Regions from separate parts of the Thermoanaerobacterium sp. RBIITD genome, predicted to be linked through region 1. Evidence: riboswitches for the same ligand, from Rfam matches in the RefSeq annotation. Region 1 holds a riboswitch; each other region holds the start of a gene.
What was found. Region 1 has a riboswitch for thiamine pyrophosphate ahead of thiS (sulfur carrier protein ThiS). Riboswitches for the same ligand answer to the same signal wherever they lie in the genome.
Positions count from the first base shown of each region.

Region 2: it holds a riboswitch for thiamine pyrophosphate, as region 1 does, so the genes downstream of both, thiT (energy-coupled thiamine transporter ThiT) here and thiS (sulfur carrier protein ThiS) in region 1, are expected to answer to the same signal.
Region 3: it holds a riboswitch for thiamine pyrophosphate, as region 1 does, so the genes downstream of both, thiD (bifunctional hydroxymethylpyrimidine kinase/phosphomethylpyrimidine kinase) here and thiS (sulfur carrier protein ThiS) in region 1, are expected to answer to the same signal.
Region 4: it holds a riboswitch for thiamine pyrophosphate, as region 1 does, so the genes downstream of both, thiC (phosphomethylpyrimidine synthase ThiC) here and thiS (sulfur carrier protein ThiS) in region 1, are expected to answer to the same signal.

Region 1 covers NZ_LT906662.1:2,635,495-2,640,867, reverse strand. Annotated here, with positions in the region: tRNA gene CPG45_RS12730 (tRNA-Leu) at 76-149, opposite strand; gene thiE (thiamine phosphate synthase) at 655-1,290, opposite strand; gene thiH (2-iminoacetate synthase ThiH) at 1,306-2,418, opposite strand; gene CPG45_RS12715 (thiazole synthase) at 2,434-3,204, opposite strand; gene thiS (sulfur carrier protein ThiS) at 3,206-3,406, opposite strand; TPP riboswitch at 3,450-3,552, opposite strand; gene CPG45_RS12705 (transposase) at 4,205-4,696, opposite strand; gene CPG45_RS12700 (hypothetical protein) at 4,692-5,273, opposite strand; partial or broken gene CPG45_RS12695 (transposase family protein) at 5,296-5,373, opposite strand, start outside.
Region 2 covers NZ_LT906662.1:1,657,814-1,663,186, reverse strand. Annotated here, with positions in the region: gene CPG45_RS07765 (phosphatase PAP2 family protein) at 337-879, opposite strand; gene CPG45_RS07760 (MGDG synthase family glycosyltransferase) at 894-2,009, opposite strand; gene thiT (energy-coupled thiamine transporter ThiT) at 2,249-2,887, opposite strand; TPP riboswitch at 2,951-3,049, opposite strand; gene CPG45_RS07750 (methylated-DNA--[protein]-cysteine S-methyltransferase) at 3,088-3,555, opposite strand; gene CPG45_RS07745 (hypothetical protein) at 3,600-3,851, opposite strand; gene CPG45_RS07740 (aldo/keto reductase) at 4,134-5,273, opposite strand.
Region 3 covers NZ_LT906662.1:164,979-170,351, reverse strand. Annotated here, with positions in the region: gene splB (spore photoproduct lyase) at 1-600, opposite strand, end outside; gene thiE (thiamine phosphate synthase) at 706-1,335, opposite strand; gene thiM (hydroxyethylthiazole kinase) at 1,338-2,138, opposite strand; gene cytX (putative hydroxymethylpyrimidine transporter CytX) at 2,131-3,312, opposite strand; gene thiD (bifunctional hydroxymethylpyrimidine kinase/phosphomethylpyrimidine kinase) at 3,302-4,111, opposite strand; TPP riboswitch at 4,173-4,290, opposite strand; gene CPG45_RS00815 (class I SAM-dependent methyltransferase) at 4,475-5,110, shown strand; gene CPG45_RS00810 (bifunctional cystathionine gamma-lyase/homocysteine desulfhydrase) at 5,123-5,373, shown strand, end outside.
Region 4 covers NZ_LT906662.1:443,676-449,048, reverse strand. Annotated here, with positions in the region: tRNA gene CPG45_RS02120 (tRNA-Leu) at 127-210, shown strand; gene thiC (phosphomethylpyrimidine synthase ThiC) at 575-1,876, opposite strand; TPP riboswitch at 1,923-2,027, opposite strand; gene CPG45_RS02110 (MFS transporter) at 2,389-3,570, opposite strand; gene CPG45_RS02105 (MarR family winged helix-turn-helix transcriptional regulator) at 3,628-4,074, opposite strand; gene CPG45_RS02100 (PAS domain S-box protein) at 4,605-5,373, shown strand, end outside.

The DNA of each region.
Region 1 (5,373 bases):
ATTCCTTTCTTCAAATTTCGATCAGTAACCCTGTTTTAAAGGATATAAATATTGGAATATGTATTCATTGTTTTTTGGTGCGGATGAAGGAATTTGACCCCCCCACTAGATCCTAAGTCTAGCGTGTTTGCCAGTTCCACCACATCCGCATATTAAAATGGTGCGCCATCAGGGACTCGAACCCATGACCCGCTGATTAAGAGTTGGCAGAAGTACTTTTTAAGCATTTTTATCTATTATGTTAGCAAAATGTTAGCAAACAAAATTCCTGTTAAGCCTTAAATAAAAATATTTTGAGGTTTTAGAGCAGAATACATCTACACCCTCTTTCATAAAAAAAAGCACTTCCTAAATTATATACAGAAGTGCTTTTTTTCTTACGTACTATTTTTTAACAGGCCTGTATCATACTGCTTTATACAAATATTTGTCAAGGTCATTTTATATCATTAAATCATCGAAAAAATATTAGGAAATATTGCATAAGCTATAAAAAATGAAATAACTAAAATTAAAAAATAATAAAATATGTATTTCCGTTCTCTTTTCCTGTATATTTCTTGTATTTTCTCGTGAAAAATTAAACTAAATAGCAAGTCAGCGATAAAATATACAATTACTACAATAATAAAAGCTATTAAATATTTAAATATATTAAACACCACCCAGTATAGCTCTTAAATTATTAATTTTCCCCTTTATGTCATCAGCACCAACTATTTCAGTTACTAAAGCTATACACTTTGCCCCGTGTTTTTTTACTTCGTAGATATTATGTTCTTTTATTCCACCTATTGCAACAAATGGTATATCAATATTTTTAACAACAAAATCAAGGTACTCAAGCCCAACCGCATTACATACATCTTTCTTAGTCTTTGTAGGAAATATAGGGCCAACACCTATGTAATCAGCTCCATTTTTTACTGCACTTACGGCCTGTTCCGGTGAATGTGTTGAAAGCCCTATAATCATGTCATTCCCAACAAGTTCCCTTACTTTACTGATAGGCATATCTTCCTGTCCAATATGAACACCATCTGCCTTAACAGCTAATGCCAAGTCTACATCATCATCTATTATAAAAATTACACCTGCATCCAAAGTCATTTTGCGAAGCTCTACGCATTCATTATACTTATAAAGCTTTTTCTTTTCTTTTTCTCTGTATTGAATTATTTTGATACCAGCATCTATCATTTCTTTGACTACTTGAATATTGCTTCTTCCCTTGGAATATTCTTCAGCAGTTATGCAGTAAATATCTGTATCAAGGATATTTTGCTTCATAATTACACCCCAAATCTATAAAACACCTTCCCAATCTTTGAAAATTGGTTGATAGCCTTTACTGCGAATTACTTTAATTATTTCCTCTAAATTTCTTTTATCTGATACCTCAAATTGACCCGCATCTTTATATTCTTCATTCTCAAGATATCCACCAACTTTAGTTGATGACTCCGCTGAAAATTTCGTTATGCCAAGTGGCAGTAGATTATCTCTTAAACTTGGACTTTCTCGTGTAGATAAAGTTATACCAACCCTTGGCATAAAAAGCCTCAATGCTAAGATAATTTGAACAAGGTTTTTATCCGATATAACCGACTTTGGTTGAAATGCACCTACATGCGGCCTTATTCTCGGCACAGATACACTTACGTCAACATCATTATAGGTATCTTGCAAATATTTTGCATGTAGTGCCGTATAAAATGCATCTTTTCTCCAATCGTTTAAGCCCAGAAGTGCTCCAATATTAACACTTCTCATTCCTGCATCACATGCTCTGTCTGGTGCTTCAAGGCGGTACCTGTAATTTTTCTTCGGACCCGATAAATGAATATCATCATATATTTTCTCGTCATATGTTTCCTGGTATATTGTAAGCGAATCAACACCTGCGTAAATCAATTCTTTATATTCATCTCTTTCCAGAGGATAAATTTCTATACAGATGGACGAAAAATATTCCTTCAGAATATTAGTACAATCCTTTATGTATGATACAGGGCTTTTTATCCTCGATTCGCCTGTTAATATTAATATATGTCTGAAACCTTTACTGCTTATTAATTCGGCTTCTCTCTTTACATCAGCAAGAGGCATAACGCTTCTTTTTATCCTGTTGTCTACATTGTACCCACAATAAGCACATCTATTGACGCAGAAATTTGCAAGATACATTGGAATATAAAGAAGAATTACTTTACCAAAATTTTGTGCTGTTAATCTATGAGCCTTTTGTGCCATAGGCTCAAGATATTTTTCAGCATTTGGTGATAAAAGTGTAAGAAAGTCCTGTATATCAAGTTTATCTTTATATAACACTCTTTCTACATCATAATCTGAAACACTATTTAAAACAACCTCAAAATCAAAGTTTCTATATTTTAAAAATTCATTGTAAAAGCTCATATACATTACCTTCTTTTATAAATTTAAAAATCCTGTAAGCGGCGATGATGCCTCAGCATACTTCTTTACAGTACCTGCACCTGAAACAAATGCCATTCTCCCCGCTTTTACAGCATTGCTAAAAGCTTCAGCCATAAGTGCAGGGTCGCCGGCTGTCGCAATCGCTGTATTTACAAGAACGGCAGCTGCTCCCATTTCCATTGCTTCACATGCTTCATGTGGCTTACCTATTCCTGCATCAACAATAATCGGAAGGTCTATTTCATCTATTAATATCTGGATAAGTTCTTTTGTTTTAAGTCCCCTGTTTGTGCCGATCGGCGCACCAAGCGGCATTACTGCAGCAGCGCCTGCATTTTTTAACTTTCTGGCAACAATAAGGTCAGGGCTTACATAAGGCAATACTGTAAACCCTTCATTTGCAAGGACTTCTGTAGCTTTAATAGTTTCTATGTTATCAGGTAACAGGTATTTATTGTCAGAAATAATCTCAATTTTAATCCAATTGCCTGCTCCTATAGCCCTTGCAAGCCTTGCAATCCTTACTGCTTCTTCCGCATTTCTAGCACCAGATGTATTAGGCATCAAAATACAATCATCAGGTATATAATTTATCATATCTTCCTGTGTCTTACCAAAATCTACTCTTCTTACAGCAACTGTAACAACTTGTGCACCTGACCTTTTAATCACCTCCGGTATAAGCCTGTCGTCAGGAAATTTACCTGTCCCTATAAACAATCTGTTTGTTATTTGTTTGCCGCCAATTATTAATTTATCAGGCATATCAACCACCTCCTACAAATCTTATAACTTCAAGGTTGTCATTTTCTTTTAATATTATTTTGGGCCATTCTTCCCTTTTGACTATATTGTAATTATATTCAACAACCACTGTTTCAGGATTTATACCCTTTTGCTGTAATAATTCTAATAAACTTATGTTACTGTCTAGTACAACTTTATCTCCATTTAGGTTTAAAACCATATAATTCCCCCTTAAAAAATAAAAGTTCACGTAAGTGAACCTTTTATAAAAAATTCAGGCTCCCTACGATAGTACTAACTATATCAGGTTCAATGGGTTAAGAGCATGGGCTCTTTCTCAGCCTTTCGGCACCCCAGCCTCGTTATTCATTTAATTTAAATAAATTATATCACAAAATATTATCAAAATAAATAGCAAATATGTTGAATTTAATTTATTTCTGATTCCATTCTCCAGCCTTGGCTTCATGCTGTTCTACAAGTTCAGGATAATATTTTCCCTCTGAGAGTACCTTATCCCACAGCTTTGACGGAAACATCTTTTTTTACTGAATATAACATTTTTTCTTCATTGTCTTTTTTTAAATTAAAATTAATAATATCTTGTATATGAATGCAAACATTATGATAGCATTATTCCTTAAGGTGAATTTCAGCCTAGCCCACATCAGTACCGCCTACACTAAAGTCATAGTAGATTGCTATTAGTGGCAGTTTCCTTTTTGAGTCTCCACATTGCCAGCGCAAAGCTGCCACAGCACATCACTGTAAATAGCACAATAACAGGCAGGATGTCTCCAATCAAAATCGTCGCTCCAAATATCAAGCTGCACAGAGCGTTAATAACATGTATAAATGGATTAAGCATCACGGCTACCGCCAATCACCCTGGCAAGCTTTCAAAAGGGAAAAAAGCTGAGTTCAAAAAAAGATAGGCAGCACAATCGCAGTCATAGTTGTTTCATAGATAACTTCATTTGGCATGTTAATGGTAAAATAAAAGTGGTTCTTTCCAAAATTAGTTAATCTTGTGCATATGTTCAGACCAAAGCACTTTAGCTCTTAGTGTATCAAAGCTACACCTTCTATACATAATTCTTTTAATTACTTTAAGCTTATTGACACTGCCTTCCGCAAGACCATTATTAAAATCATATATTATTGCATTTCTAACAGCATCTATATCTTTTACCAGCCCTTTCACAAAACTTTCTATTTCGTGAATTTTTAACGAATCGGCTTTATCTATCCATTCTTCTAATTTACTAATATTTTTCTCTAATAGTATTTCCCTAAATTCATTTACAAGATGATATATACTTGTATAAAATGGATATTCATTAAACACTCTATCTAATTGCTCTTGAGTAATCATTTTTACTTCCTCGATAGGTTTGTACAGCAACTTTATTAAATTTTTGCGCTCTATTTGTTCGCTAATTTTGTCTCCATTATCATTAGATTTATCTTTATCATATTCCTTTTTGTAACGATGTTTCCATTCGCTAATATAGTGACGTATGCTGGAAATAGAACCATTGTAACCTTTTTTTACGAATTATCTCATCAATATTTGCTGATGTATATCCTTGCTCAATATAACAATTTATCTCATCTATAAATAGACTTAATTTACCTGGTTTTTTGACTCCGTATGATGCATGCACTGCAGAGTAGTTAGGATCAAGATATTTGTTTACTGTACGTTTGTCAATTCCTATTTCTCTTGCTATTGCTGCTTTTGAATAACCATGTTTGAACATTTCTTGTACTTTGTTAATTTTTTCTTGTTTCCTTGCAACAGTTTCTTCGTGCTTTTTCATCATTTTTGTTTGAAACAGTTTTTCTCTTTCTTTATCTGTCATATTTATTAGCTTATCAAATGTGCGTGAATCTAAGTTTAATTTTTTGCATATGTATGATTTTTTATAACCTTTTATTAGAAGAAGATTTATTCTTTCATATTTTTCTTTTAAGGTAAGCTTTTTATTAATAATTGCAGAATTTTTCATTGTATCTGTTTTATCAGCATTTTTCATTGGAATAAAAGGTAAAGGCACGGAAACTTTTTGATTTAAAGTTTTCATAATATAGTCTTTACAATACTGGACAATCCGGATTGGTACAAAACATTTTTCTATTATTAAGAATAACTATAACTTTCTTGCCTTGTATCGGAAGATCCTG
Region 2 (5,373 bases), 980 kb from region 1:
TTTAACATTAACACAAATGCATGGTCAATGTTTTCTTAACAATTATTGTAATATATTATATGTATAATCTATTATCTATATAGCAAAATAAAATCAGGTGATTTTATGTGGTATATTGGTTTTTCTATATTAACTGCTATATATAGTATATTGTATATCCAGTACCTCTCGAAGAGTAAAAATAAATACCCGGTCTATATAGCCGGGTGGATTATATTATTAGTAATTATTGAAACATTATTCTATACAAAGGGATTTAGATGAAATTACTTCTGCTCTGTTTTGACATACGTTTTTACTTTGATTGCCATCTTATTGCAGCATAATTATCTGTTTTCACAAAATAGGCAACATTAACCCATAAATATGAGTTATATATGAAAATACTATTCCCATTGTTGAGCCGATAAGTACATCTGATGGATAATGCAATCCCATATATATCCTTGATATGCTAACTAAAACTGCCAGTGTGATTAAAAAAACAGCTAAACCGGGAAAGAAAAATGAAAATGAGACTGCTAATGAAAAACTTGCTGTTGCATGTCCTGAAGGAAATGAATAATCTCTTAGCAAATATTTAAACGTATTTGCTTCAGGTAAAACCATATATGGGCGCGGCCTTGTGCATAACCTTTTAAGTATCTGCACAAATATATGGCTGCTTGTTAATGTAGTTAAGGCTTCTAGCGCAGAAACCTTTACACTATTTTTCCCAACTAAAATAAGCAAAAGACATGATAAAATTGTAAAATAAGGCCCTCCAATATGAGTAATTTTGGGCATTATTCTGTCAAGTGTTTTGCACTTTATCTTCTCGTTTAAAAGAAAGAAAACATTCCTATCCTCCGTTATTATCAATTTCTTTACCCCTGACACGGAATGAAACCTCCTTACACCTTCATTACATCATTTTTAATATTATTTATCACTATACTACAAACTCTGTCGGCTGAGTCATATACGGATAATTCCGCCATGCGCTCTTTCATTCCCTTTAATTTTGTGTTATCATTCAATAAATCTATAATTTTTTTATCAAGTTTGTCTATATCTTTTATCCTTATTGCTATCTTTTTCTTTAATAAAAATTCGAGATTGCGCTCCTCTTGACCTGGTATCGGGTCAAATACAACCATAGGTAATCCTTTTGATATGGCCTCTGTTACAGTAAGCCCGCCACTTTTAGTTATCAATACGTCCGCAGCTTCCATAAATTCATGAACATTATCAACATGCCCATATACTACGACATTTTCCTTTGCAATCTCCTCAAGTTTTTCTTTGAGGTTTTTATTAAATCCACATATTACTGCTATCTGTATATTATCATATTCCTGAATGACTTTCACAGCTTTTTTTATATTTCCAAGGCCAAGCCCACCACCCATTACAAGAACAAGTGGTTTATCTATAGAAAATCCAAGCTTTTGTCGCATATCTGATTTATCCTTTTTAACATAAAACACTTCATCTATAGGTATACCCGTAACATATACCTTACTATCTGGTACCCCCATATTTTCCATTTGGGTTTTCATCTCACTGCAGCCTACAAAGTACCCGTCAATATGGTGATGTATCCAATATGCATGCACATCATAATCAGTCAATATTGCATAAATAGGTATATCAAGATTTCTTTTTACATGTGACAATATAGAACATGAAAAAGGATGCGTACAAATTACAGCATCAGGATTGCAGCTTAGCACATAATCCTTAATAAATGTATATATTGATATGCCGACTAATTTATTTATCTTCCTTTCTATCTTGTCTCTCTCCATCTCATACAGGTATCCCCATAAATCAGGTGTCAACTTCAGGGTTTTTAAATAAATCTGTGTTGTCAGGTTAGCAAGACCAGGAAACTTCTCCCCAAAAGGATTTGCTACAATAGCTTCAACATTTTCTCTCTTTTCAAAAGCTTTTTTAAGCGCCATAGCCGTCCTTTTATGACCTGTTCCTATATCTTCATAAAGTATCAAAATCCTTATCTTATCCATTTAAAGACCCTCTCAATCACTATATTGATTATCTCACCTGAATATTAAATCCTCATTAAATTTGTATTATAAATGTGTTAAATTTTAATGCTATCAATATAGTTTATTTTCTATTGCTATTTATTATTATACCATCAAATTGATTTTATTGAAAAAAAAATATGTTCATCTAAATGTTAAAACGTAATAAAATAAAAGTCCCTTCTACTTAAAAAATAGAAGGGACTTTTATAAACTTCTTATACAAATGCTTTTGCTTTTACTCTATCAATAACATTTTTGACCTGCGGTATAAGTGATACTGCAAAACAAATTCCAACTTCAACACCAACGAGTATTCCATTGACAAGCAGCGAATACACTATTGGATTCATTCCCTTTGGTGCATAACTTGCGAAAAAGAATACGCCAGACAAGAAATGAGAGAAAAACCTTCCAAAACCGCCTACAAGAACACCGAGGCTTAAATTCTTCTTAAATAAACCTGCAAGCCCGAGTGCACCAAATGCCAATGGATAATCAAGAAGCAGCTGTATCCAGTGAACAACAAATGGGTCCTGTATAAGTTGTAGCATGCCATATGCCATGCCAACAACTATTCCAGGCCCTGCGCCATAATAATATGCAAAAATGAATAGTGGCAACATACTTGCAGGTGTTATAGACCCACCTTGTGGCCAATGATAGAACCTAATGTATGACAGTACAAACGATATAGCAATTGCAAGACCACCATATACTATCATCTGTGTATTAAATTTCACGCTTTTTCTTAAGATGTAAAAGAGCAAAACTGCGAATAAAATTGCTACAATGATGGAAATCGTAGCTGGTTTTAATTTTGTAAAATCAGAAAAAATACTTACAATGTAAGACATTAAAAATACCTCCTCTTATTGAGGCTATGTACCGCTGAAAAACAAAAAACCGCATATGAAATATGCGGTTCATAACCGCATTCCCTTCGTAGGTATTAGCCTAATCAGGTTCGAGGGGTTCGGCATTTGCCATCTCAGCTTAAAGCTCCCCCAGCGGACATAGTCTATTAAATTTTTACTCAAGTAATATTATAAGTCAGCTACATCCTAAATGCAATACCTTCATGTCTTAGAAGAAACTCTTTTATGGGTAACCCTCCGCCAAAGCCTGTCAAACTTCCATCAGCACCAATAACTCTGTGACATGGAATTATTATAGGAACTGGATTTCTATTAAGAGCACCTCCAACAGCTCTTTTAGCATTTGGTTTTCCAATTCTCTTTGCAATTTCTCCATATGTTGCATAAGAGCCGAAGGGAATTTTCATAAGCTCCTTCCACACTGATTTTTGAAAATCCGAACCGTTAATATCAAGCTTTACATTGAATTCTTTTAATTGCCCTTCGAAATAAAGTTTAAGCTGTTTTTTGCAATCATCGATATACATATCTTTTCCTCTATAACATTCAAAATTTTCATCATAAAAAAAATCTATCCTGCAAATACCCTTTCCATTTGAATATATAGTAAGCTTGCCAATTGCTGTATCTAAATAATCACATATCACAATACCACATCCTCATGATAAAAACACCGGATTTCTCCGGTATTTTATACATCGTCATTATCACCACTATCATTGTCATCTTCAGTTTCTGTATCTGCATTATCTATGTATAATTTCGATTCATTTCCCTGCACTGAAGCAAGTTTAGCAAGGCTTATTTCTATTGAATCAATTTTTTTCATTTTCCTTAATGTATAAATTATATAAAATACTACAAAAACAATTGATACAATAGGTGTTGCAAATACCGCAAAATATTGAAGTATTAGCATAACAATGCTCGGCTGTTGGAACATCCTTAACACTCCCTTCTTTTAATATAGTCTTACTGTTTTATTATTTCATAATTTTACTACTAATACAAGCCCCTAAAAAAATTTTAATTAACATGAAACAATTAATAAATTTTACGTCTTAATATATAAGGGGGAATTTTAAGGGAGTGAATACATATGGATAAAAAATTTTATCTAACCATTGTAATAATACTTTTGATGCTGTGCATTATGCTCTCTTCTATCATCGTACTTACGACATTCAGCTTGAATATTTGAAAAAGAAGATGAAAAATCATCTTCTTATATAGCTTCTTTAAAATACTTTTTCACATCTTTTAGATAATCAATAATTGTTAAATGCTGTGGACATTTAGTTTCACACTGACCACACTCAATACATGAACTTGCTTTGCCATCCTTTAAATTATTATAATTGTTCAAAGCCTCTTTGTAATTATTGTACATACAAGCTTCATTATAAATAGCGAAATTCCTTGGTATCATAACGCCATTCGGGCATGGCATACAATAGTTACAAGCAGTACATGCAACCGGTGAAAGCTTTTTATAAGTATTTCTAACTTGATCGACAAGCTCTAGCTCTTCTTCAGTAAAACTATTTGCACCAGACCTTGAAGCGCTCTCAATATTTTGTATAACTTGCTCCATCGTACTCATACCACTTAAAACAATAGATACTTCCGGGTGATTCCATACCCATTGTAATGCCCATTCGGCGGGTGTCCTTTTTACTTTTGACTTGTCCCATAATTCTTTAATAACATCAGGTGGATTCCCCGCAAGTTTTCCACCTCTAATAGGCTCCATTATTACAACACCAAGTCCCTTTGACGCTGCATATTTTAATCCTTTTGTACCCGCTTGATTATTAATATCCATGTAATTGTACTGAATCTGGCAAAAGTCCCATTTATCATAATCATCAATAATGCCTTTAAATACATCATATTCATCATGAAATGAAAAACCGATATACCTTATTTTGCCTTCTTTTTTAACTTTATCGATCCAGCTAAACACATCAAGTTTTTTATAGTTCTCCCATCTTTCCTTATCTAGGGCATGTAAGAGATAAAAATCGATATGATCTGTATCGAGTTTTTTTAACTGTTCATTCAAGTATTTGTCCATATCAGCTTTCTCTTTTATAAGCCATGACGGAAGCTTCGTCGCGAGATTTGTCTTTTCCCTGTAACCATCTTTTAATGCTTTGCCGACTAAAATCTCACTATTTCCTTCATGGTATGCATATGCTGTGTCAACGTAATTTACACCATTGTCAATTGCAAATCTTATCATCTTAATTGCTTCATTTTCATCAATTTTACTATAATCATCGCCAACAATCGGTAGTCTCATTGCACCAAAACCAAGTGCCGACACTTCTATACCCGTTCTTCCAAATTTCCTGTACTGCATAAAACCCCTCCTCCAATATATTCAATTTTTTATACATGCTAATAAAATTATAACATCAACTTTTGATATTACAAAATTTCTAATTAAATCGAATAAATAG
Region 3 (5,373 bases), 930 kb from region 1:
CACTTTCTCTGCATTTAAGCTAAATCTCACTTCTGTATGTCCATTATGCTCAATATTAAGCAGTGTTTCTATATCTGTAAACTTCGTGACAAATCTAAATCTTCCATTTTGGCTTTTGCCGAAAAATTCTATCGCAGATTTTAGAATGTTTGTATATGGTTCTACTGGCACGGGATCTGATGTTGCCGAACCTTCAAAAATTGTCTTTTCAGGTTTCCTTGCTTCAATATAGTCGTTAGCCCACATAAATATGTCATCTATGTTTACATTAACCTTTATGTATGGCCTCTCACTTAAATTTGTATTAAGATAACAATACTGACATTGACCTACACAACCCGACAGCAAAGGTAGCTGATAATTAGCTGATGGCTTACACGATTGAAAATCCAGTTTTTTCTTTATGCCCACAACCAAAGTATTTTTCCCTTCTTTATAATAATCTCGCAAATTGTCTCCTGGTATATGTCCTTTTATCCTATTTCCTTTCATTTCTATAATCTCAACTTCTTTTTTGTCTTTAAAAAAATTGTATATATTGTGTCCTATTTCATAGTCTATAGCATTCTTTTCAAAAATAATACGCCTAGGAATAAACATTTTCGTACTCCTTTTTAAAGTAATTTGTTTATTTTTATTCTTAGCGCATTTCAAATAGTATATACAAAAAAGCACATCCTATCTAAAAGAATGTGCTTTTCGTACCTACTTTGATATAGCATCTTTTAAACGCCTTGTGGCAAAACCTATATCGTCTGATGCCATTATCTCTGATACAACTGATATTCCATCAACGCCTGTCCTCATTACATCTGGTGCATTGCTGTATTTTATGCCTCCAATAGCAACAACAGGTATATTTACTGCCTCTTTTATTTTTTTTAAATTCAAAAGCCCTATTGCTTCACCTATGTCTTTCTTTGTGCCTGTATAGAATACTGCACCTGCTCCTATGTAATCAGCACCGTCTTTTTCAGCTTTTACCGCCTCATCTACGCATCCAGCAGATATGCCGATTATCTTATCATCTCCCATGATCTTTCTTGCAATGCTGCATGGCAGATCTTCTTGACCTAAATGAACTCCGTCTGCATCAACAGACAGTGCTATATCAATCCTGTCATTTATTATAAAAGGAATGCTGTATTTTGCTGCAATATCTTTTAATCTTACAGCAATCTCATAAAATTCCTTCGATGAAATATCCTTTTCCCTAAGCTGCAGCATAGTAACGCCGTTTTTTAGTGCCTCTTCTACAGCATCGTAAAAATCTATACCAGCCTTCAAAAGCTTTCTGTCAGTAACCAAATAAAGAGATACATCAAAATCTTTCATGTTTACGCCTCCAATACTTCAATATCAGCGTACTTTCTTATCATGTCAGAGTCTAGAATGTATAGATAATCTATAAATTTTGTCCTGAATGATCCGGGAGTATTGCACTCTTTCTCAGCCAACTCACCAGATATATTCATAACAAGAAGAGCTGCCAATGACGATATCACTTTGTCATCGCTGCAAGCTGATGTAGCCGCCATTATTGCACCTAACGTACACCCTGCACCTGTTATTTTTGTAAATAAGTTGGTACCGTTATTTACTTTTACCACTCTCCTGCCATCGCTTATATAATCTTCTTTTCCTGTCGATACAACAACCGTATTTGTTAACTTTGCAAGTTTTACACAAGAGTCAACATTTCCGCTGTCATCAAGGGAGTCTACACCTTTCACATTTGCACTTTCACCTGATAGAGCCTTTATTTCTCCGCCGTTTCCCTTTATAATGCTTATTTCTCCTATTTTCAAAAGCATATTTACAAAGTCAACTCTGCTTTTTATGGCAGCACAGCCTACAGGATCTAGGACGACTGGTTTTTTGTGGTCTTTTGCTGATATTACAGAATTGATTATTGTCTCTTTAGTCTCATTATTTATAGTGCCTATATTTACATACAAAGCATTTGAAATGGCTGTAAAATCATACGCTTCATCTGGTGACATCACCATCGCAGGAGATGCCCCGACACTAAGTAGTGCATTGGCATTGTCATTTATGACAACGTAGTTTGTTATAGCGTGGACAAGCGGCACTTCTTTCTTTAATCTTTCTAAAACCTTTATTGCTTCTTCAATCATAAATCTTCTCCTCTCTCTTATTTAAAGATTTAATTACTGGATATATTATCGCAGTCAAAATAATCGTACCTATCGTTGGCGTAATAAACCACTTTGAAAGATATCCGCCGAAATATGTAAGGTAATTATACGTTAAAGCTCCAACGATAAATGAAATAGCTGCAGGTACATTAAGAAGTTTATCGCTTTTACTTTTCATCAAGAAGTAATCTTCAAATACCACCGTATATGCCGGGATAAATACGCTTCCTATGGCGTACAAAAAATTCTGGTAATTGTCCATTGGAAATAAGTACGCTGCAATCAAACCTACTATCGAATATACCACAAGAAGATTTTTTCTTTTTAATCGTGCTTTGACAATGGAAATCGTCGAAACAGCAGCAGAATAAACATCCATAAAAGTCGTAGTAACCGTAGATAGGAGTATTATGAGAAGCGGCACAACCCCTGTTTTTATTGATGCAAAATATGAAATTATATCCTTTCCACCTGTTTTCAAAGCCACATAAAGTCCTATAAAATACATAAAGCAGCTTGCTATGAAATATCCTGCAAATGTATAAATAAAGCTGGACTTTCCATCTTTACTGTTCATTGTGTAATCTCCAACCAATGGAAGCCATGATATAGGCATAGCAACAGCAAGCTCTACAGCACCGCTGAAGCTCATGTCTCCCGTTACTGACGCTATTTTCCCACCTTTTAAAAATGCAACTACAAAAATAGTCAGGATAAACAGAAGTACAACAGCAATATTGTTTATCCAGTAAGCTTCATTGTCAAAGAATAAGGTCCACAATAAAACAGATACACCTACTATAAAAATCCCTAAAGAAGTAGACATGCCAATAGCACCATTGAAGGCTTTTGCAGATTGTATTATCATAACAGCCGTCCAGCCAATCAATTGAAGCACATTTAAAAATCCTATAAAGATCATGCCTCTGTCGCCTAAAACGCCTTTCGTGGATTCTATTGCAGGCTCTTTAACCTTATAAGACATAAGTCCTCCAAGCGCAAAAAACAGTGTACCGATTATGTGACCTAATAAGATGCTTAAAATCCCTTTAGTTAAGCCTAATGGTGCGAAATAAGAACCAGTGAAAACTTCTGCAATCGATATAGCCGCACCTGCCCATATCAAAAATAACGTCGAGTTTTTAATATTCATAGTCTATGCCTGCTTTCCTGTAAAGATCTACTAAATGTCCTACAGGTCCTACTCCTTTACCTATCTCTAAAGAATTTTTTATAGCTTCCGTTATATAACTTTTAGCGTTTATTATTGCATCTTTCAAGCTTAATCCTCTACCAAGGTATGAAGCAATAGCAGAAGAATACGTACATCCTGTCCCATGTGTATTTTTAGTATCGATCCTCTCCTGTGGCAAACTTAAAAATTCATTTCCATCGTAAAATACATCAGTAGCATTTTCTACGGAATGACCGCCTTTTACGACGACAGCTTTTACACCCATGTCGATGATTTTCTTTGCAGCCTCCTTCATGTCTTCAATTCCCTCAATATTCATTCCGGTGAGTTCACATGCTTCTGGTATATTTGGCGTTATTATGTCTGCCATAGGCAAAAGCTTTGTCTTTAAAGCGTCTATGGCATCTTTTTTCAGAAGGTAATATCCGCTTTTCGATATCATGACAGGGTCTAATACAACATTCTTAGGATTCCACTTGCTGAGAGATGACGCAATAGCATCAATAATCTCTTCACTTGACACCATACCGATCTTTACGGCATCCACCTCTGTGTCATCAAAGACACAGTCTATCTGCTTTTTGATGATATCAGCATCCATCTCCCTCACATCAAAAACTCCAACAGTATTCTGCGCTGTCACTGCCGTAATGACGCACATACCGTATACGCCAAGGGCGCAAAACGTCTTTAAATCTGCTTCTATTCCTGCACCACCTATGCTGTCAGAGCCTGCAATAGTAAGTACCTTTTTCATAATGAATTCCTCCTTTAATTTTGCCGGCTAAGCAAAATAAAAAAGTGCACTGGATTAGCGCACTTAATTTACATTGTACTCCCTCCGCCGGCATTATCCAGATCAGGTTATGGGTCATAGCAGAGATTCGCTGCTAACTCTCAGCCGGGCTAATTCCCCCAGCTCCCCAGACAAGTTATTAAATTATAAAAATATTATAGCATAATTTTTATGTTTGTACAGTGCCTTCGATTAAATTTTTGCTATATCTATAAATCAAAAACTAATTTGAAATTTCTATTGACAATTTTAAATCATAGTGTTATTTTAATATTAAAACCAAGTAATCCAATCAATTTACTTGTAATTAAGGAGGACATTTTTATGGATTCTATTAATTATTTTAACAGTATAGCTAAAGAATGGGATGATATAAGAAAAAAATACTTTGACGATGATATTCGCAACATTGCAATTGAGCTATCAAAGTTAAAAAGAAAGAATGATTTTACTGTCGCTGATATCGGTACAGGGTCCGGCTTTATGGCCTTAGAACTATCAAAATATGCAAGAACGGTTATTGGTATAGATGTTTCAGAGCAAATGCTTAAATGTGCAAAACAAACAGCTGATAAACTTGGTATTAATAACATGATTTTTTTAAAGGGAAGTATGGAAGAAATACCCATTATTGATGACTCTATTGATATTGTATTTACAAATATGGCTTTACATCATGTGGAAAATCCATTTAAAGGAATTATGGAAATTCACAGGATTTTAAAATATGGTGGCAGCTTAGTAATAACTGATGTAATGAAGCACAATAACGAATGGGCAAGATTTGAAATGTATGACAGGTGGCTTGGATTTAATTTAGGAGATATAGAAAAATGGCTCATTCGTAGTAACTTTAAAGAAATACTTGTAAAAGAAACAGACCTTTATGCAACTGCAAAGTCTTCTAAAGGAGAGACAGCAAAAACAGGAATATTTATAGCAAAAGGAACGAAAAAATAAGGAGGATTTAGGATGAGGAAAGAGACAATATTAATTCATGGAGGTATATTTGGTGATGAAAGAACAGGTGCAGTATCAACGCCTATATACCAAACATCGACATTTAAACAGGATGCTGTAGGAAAAGATAGAGGTTATGAGTATTCAAGAACAGGTAATCCAACACGAGAATCATTAGAAAAGCTGATAAATGATCTAGAGGGTGGAAAGGGTGGTTTTGCCTTTGCATCTGGCATGGCAGCAATATCAACAGTTTTGATGCT
Region 4 (5,373 bases), 1.2 Mb from region 1:
TAATACATAGCTGTAGGATAATGCATACTCTTGACATTTCAAAAAATATCAATTATAATACCATTGTTGAGATTCTTAATCAGTGGGGCCCGGGTTCGAGTTCCTGATGGAGTACCATTTTAATATGCGGATGTGGCGGAACTGGCAGACGCGCTAGACTTAGGATCTAGTGTCTTTGACGTGGGGGTTCAAATCCCTTCATCCGCACCAAAAAATTAATGGAATGGTTTTTCCATTTTTTTATTGCTTCTTTTTCTTTATCGATTGAAACACGTGAATATAAATCCATAGTGATACCTATTTGAATATGGCTACTATAAAGCAAAATGGATAGATGATACACAACCGTATCATTATTTACTTTTTAAAACAGATGTACCGCCACTAATAATGGATGAAGGAATAATATATCTTTCATTTATTTTTATTTAAACTTAATTCGAGCATGTAATCACACCCTTTTGCTCTGGTTTCTCAAATAAACAGTATAACGGATGATTCATGTTATAGGAAGGTATTTTTTGGTACCTTCCTATTTTCTATTTTTTATCAACTACAAAAATTATACACTAAGCTAGCATTTAGAGACATTTTCACACTCCAGGTATTCGCTCACAATTTTCATAGCGCAAAACCTGCCGCACATGCTACACGTATTTTGATTAGAAATATTTTTACTTTGACGATACCTTGACGCCTTTTCCGGGTCTAAGGAAAGCCGTACCTGCGCCTCCCAATCCAGTTTTTTCCTAGCTATAGCCATGGCTAAATCCCTATCCTTGGCTTTTTTAATACCTTTTACCACGTCCGCGGCGTGAGCCGCAATCTTGGAAGCTATTACCCCTTCTTTTACATCATTTAAATCCGGAAGGCCCAGATGCTCTGCAGGTGTCACATAACATAGGAAATCAGCTCCACAGGACGCCGCTATGGCCCCGCCTATAGCGGCCACTATGTGATCGTACCCAGGTGCTATGTCTGTAACCAGCGGCCCCAACACATAAAAAGGCGCACCATCGCACAAGCTCTTTTGCAATTTTACGTTGGCCTCTATCTGATCTAAAGGGACATGGCCGGGTCCTTCTATCATGACCTGTACGCCCGCATCCCGGCATCTTTTGACCAATTGCCCCAATATCAAGAGTTCATGTATCTGACCCCTGTCGGTAGCGTCCGCTATACATCCAGGCCTCAATCCATCCCCAAGGCTCAGGGTGACATCGTGCTCTTTCGCTATATCCAGCAGTCTATCAAAATGCTCAAATAGAGGATTTTCTCTTTGATGATACAGCATCCAACCAACTATAAATGAGCCACCACGGCTCACCACGTCCATAACTCTGCCCTGCTGCCTTAAGCTCTCTAGGGAATCCATCGTCAGGCCACAATGTACAGTCATAAAGTCGACTCCATCCCTGGCCTGCTGTTCTATGACCTCAAAGATATCTTCCTCTGACATTTTTACAATACTCCCATACCTCTCCATAGCTACTACAGCCGCCTGATACAAAGGCACCGTGCCTATTGGAACCTCACAATGCCGTACAATCTCCTTGCGAGTTGCATTTACATCGCCTCCTGTGCTTAGGTCCATAACCGCATCAGCTCCAGCTTTTAGCGCTACGTCCAATTTTACCAGCTCTTTGTCCAGGTCGGGGTATTCCTCAGAGGTCCCTATATTGGCGTTAACTTTTGTGGACAATCCCCCTCCTATGCCACAGGGTTTTAAACCGCCGTGATGTTGATTACAAGGTATTACAATACGACCTGCGGCGACGCCTTCCAATATAAACTCTTCCGTCACACCCTCCTGTTGGGCCACTGCTTTCATCTCGTCACTTAATATACCCCTTTTAGCGTATTCAATCTGTGTCATGATATCTTCTCCTTTCCAAAATAAATAAAAACCATGGACCGCAAGGCACATGGTTTAACCACTTCCCTACGCCGGTCCTAACCGGATCAAGTTCAAGGGTTGAAAGGACGCACCTTTCTCTCAGCTCTGGCGAGCACCCCTAGTGGAATTAAAACGCTAACTATATGATTTTTTAAATCATTTACTATTAGATTATACCACTATGAACTTAAAAATACTATGGTAATAGCCATTTAAAAGCCTTCAAAATATTTTTTAAAGGGTTATGAAATATAACGAGAACAAGAGAATATATGGATACCATAATAGTTTGTGAAAATAATGTTCATCAAATGATAATAGCACAATCAGATACAGAAACTTATGGATTTGAAGAAAAAATTAAGAAGTATTATCAGCAGCATTAGGATCTGGCTATGATACAGTAGAAAGTATTTTTAACACAGGCATTAAGATATTAGAATCATTAGACGATATCCTCAATATGATTTAGTAAAACTAAAAATGCCATTTCACTTTCTGTAAATCAAAAAATGAGTAATTATCGCAGCAAATTGGAAAGCAAGTCCTACCATGCAAACGCCGTACCATCCGTAATGCTGCCAACAAAGGGTACCAAGGAAAGAACCTGCCGCCCCGCCGATAAAATACGAAAACATGAACACGGTATTATTGCGACTGCGTGTTGAGTCACCAAGTGCTTGGACCCTTGCCTGATTGGAAACCTGTCCACACTGATTGCCAAGATCAAGCACGATAACACCGATGATAAGGCCCCAAATTTGATACCCGAATAGGCTAAAGCACAGATAGGCAAGCGTCGATAGTATTACACCAATGCCTACTGTAAAGCGTGGGCTTTTTGTGTCGGCTCCCTTCCCAATCAAAGGTGCCGCGAGTGCACCAGCTACTCCTGCCAGCCCAAACAAACCGGCCTCCCTCGTGCCCATGCGATATACCGGTGTTTCAAGCAGGAAGATCAAAGAAGTCCAGAATGCGCTGAAAGAACCAAACATAAAAAAGCCGTTAATCGCCGATTCGCGCAAGGGACGTTCACTTTTTATAAGGTGTGGTATGGATTTAAGCAACTCTCCATACGAAATTTGTGAGGACGGCTGGTTTTCGGGGAAATAACACCAGATCAGAACCATAAGAATCATAATGAATCCGGTTGCAAACAGATAAACGGCCCGCCAGTTCAAAACTGCACCGACAAGTCCGCTAAATGTCCGAGACATCAAGATTCCGATTAGCAGACCACTCATAACGTCGCCGATGACTTTACCTTGTTCTTCCGGACGTGAAAGATGGGCTGCATATGGTACGATAAGCTGTGGCACGATCGTCGTAATCCCCATAGTAAACATGGCAACGAGCAGAACCAAATAACAAGGCGATAACGCAGCCGCAAGTAGTGAGATAGCGACAAAAAGCAGCATATGTAAAATAAGAGAACGGCGTTCGCACATATCGCCGAGCGGAACAAACAGCAAAAGGCCGCATGCATAACCTACCTGCGTCAGCATAGCTGCAATGCCCGCCGCGCCTTGTGAAATATGAAATGTAGCTGAAATCTGTGCTTCCAATGGCTGAATGTAATAAAGATTTGCGACGGAAACGCCGCATACAACTGCCATCAACAATATAAACGATCTTGTCATAACAAATTGTTTTTCCTTGGATTGACTATTCAATTTTAGAACCCCCCTATGAGTATTTGTATAGATACTATACACTATACATATAAAAAATCACTTTTCTTTTAACGTTTTTTCAAACTGCAAGAGAAAATCCGTCAGGAACTTTAATTGTTCTTCGTCCGATCCGGTTAGAATTTGGGATATAATTGTGTTATACTTTTCGTGTGCACACTTGTGGTTGAAACAAGCTGTTTCCCCTTTTGGAGTGAGGTGCATGACGACTTTAGATCCTCTGGTCTGGTTCATCTCCTTTACAATCATTTGCTTGCGCTCAAGTCTTTTCACAGTTTGTGACGCCGCACCCCTTGTAATACCTAATTTGCGTGCAATAGCAGAAATATGCAGGCCTGGATTATCCTGAATGCACTGGAGCATGTGTATTTCGGAATGGTAAAGCTCCGTATCAGTACCGAAAGTACGGGCCTTGCTGTCGTTTTCGTAAAATTCGCATATTACATTTAGAAGCAATTCGCATATTTTGTTTATATCTTTTTTCATATTTACTATTGTATAGTATGTATACATTAATTGTCAAGACTCAAATTAAATGAGCATAGTTTAAACCATTTTTGTACCATATTCTCAAATTAATTTAGTATAAAAATAACTTATTCTCGATTTACGTTAGCATTACAGATTTAATGTCAAAAAATTTAACTTGATATCATTTATCATTTAAAACATAAATAAAAAAGAAGGTGCAGTAAGAATACATCTAAATTGCACTTTTATATTCCTCTTTTTAATGTTAAACTTTTTAAAAACCTCTTTTCTTTTAGGACACTAAGTGTTAAACTCTTATTATGGAGATTCCCTTAAATTTTATCAGAAAAGGGGAAATCTCCATATATATTTTGTAAAAAAATATTCATTTTATTTAGCTATCAAATAGCCTATTTAGGTATTTTGATAATTTACCTGCCGAATTCAAGTTAAAATAAAACAAATGTTTAATCAGAGGAAAGCAGCCTAAATAAATAAATGAAGGAGAAAACTGTAAAAATCTACAGTCTGAGAGGCGATAAAAATTGCACATAGAAAATATGCAAAAAAGGAAAAAAATATTGCAGGTAGAAGACAGCCGCTTAACGCAGCTGGTTATTTCGGATCTTCTACATAGCAACGGCTATGATGTGGAAACCGCTGTTACAGGGGAAGAAGCATTACAAAAGATAAGTGGCGTCTTTCCGCCAGACCTGGTTCTGATGGATATCGAATTGGCGGGGGAAATGGACGGAATAGATGCTGCACGCAGAATAATTAAATCCCGGGACATTCCCGTAATATTTTTGACAGCCAATACTTCTAGAGAAATACTGGAAAATATTAAAGCTGTTAAAGGTTACGGATTTGTTGTTAAGGGATCTGACAAATATGCGTTGCTATCCGCAGTGGAAATGGCTTTGAAACTTCATGAAGCAAATTCCCATGCCAGAATGTTTGAACGGCTTTTTGAAAACTCCCTGAATGAACTCTATATTTTTCATCCGAAGTCCCTAAAATTTGTTGCTGTAAACCGCATTGCCAGAAAGAATCTAGGATATACAATCGAAGAACTAAATACCATGACTCCCCTCGATCTCAAACCAGAATTTGACATAAAGAGTTTTCAAAAACTCCTTAACTCACTAGTCAGCGGGGAACAGGAGCAGGTCTTGTTTGAAACAGTGCACCGCCGGAAGGACGGGTTCCTGTATCCTGTGGAAATAAATTTGCAGATTTTTGATTACGAGGGAGAAAAATTATGTCTGGAGTTGGTTATTGACCTGACTGAACGCAGAGAAATGAAAGAAGAGC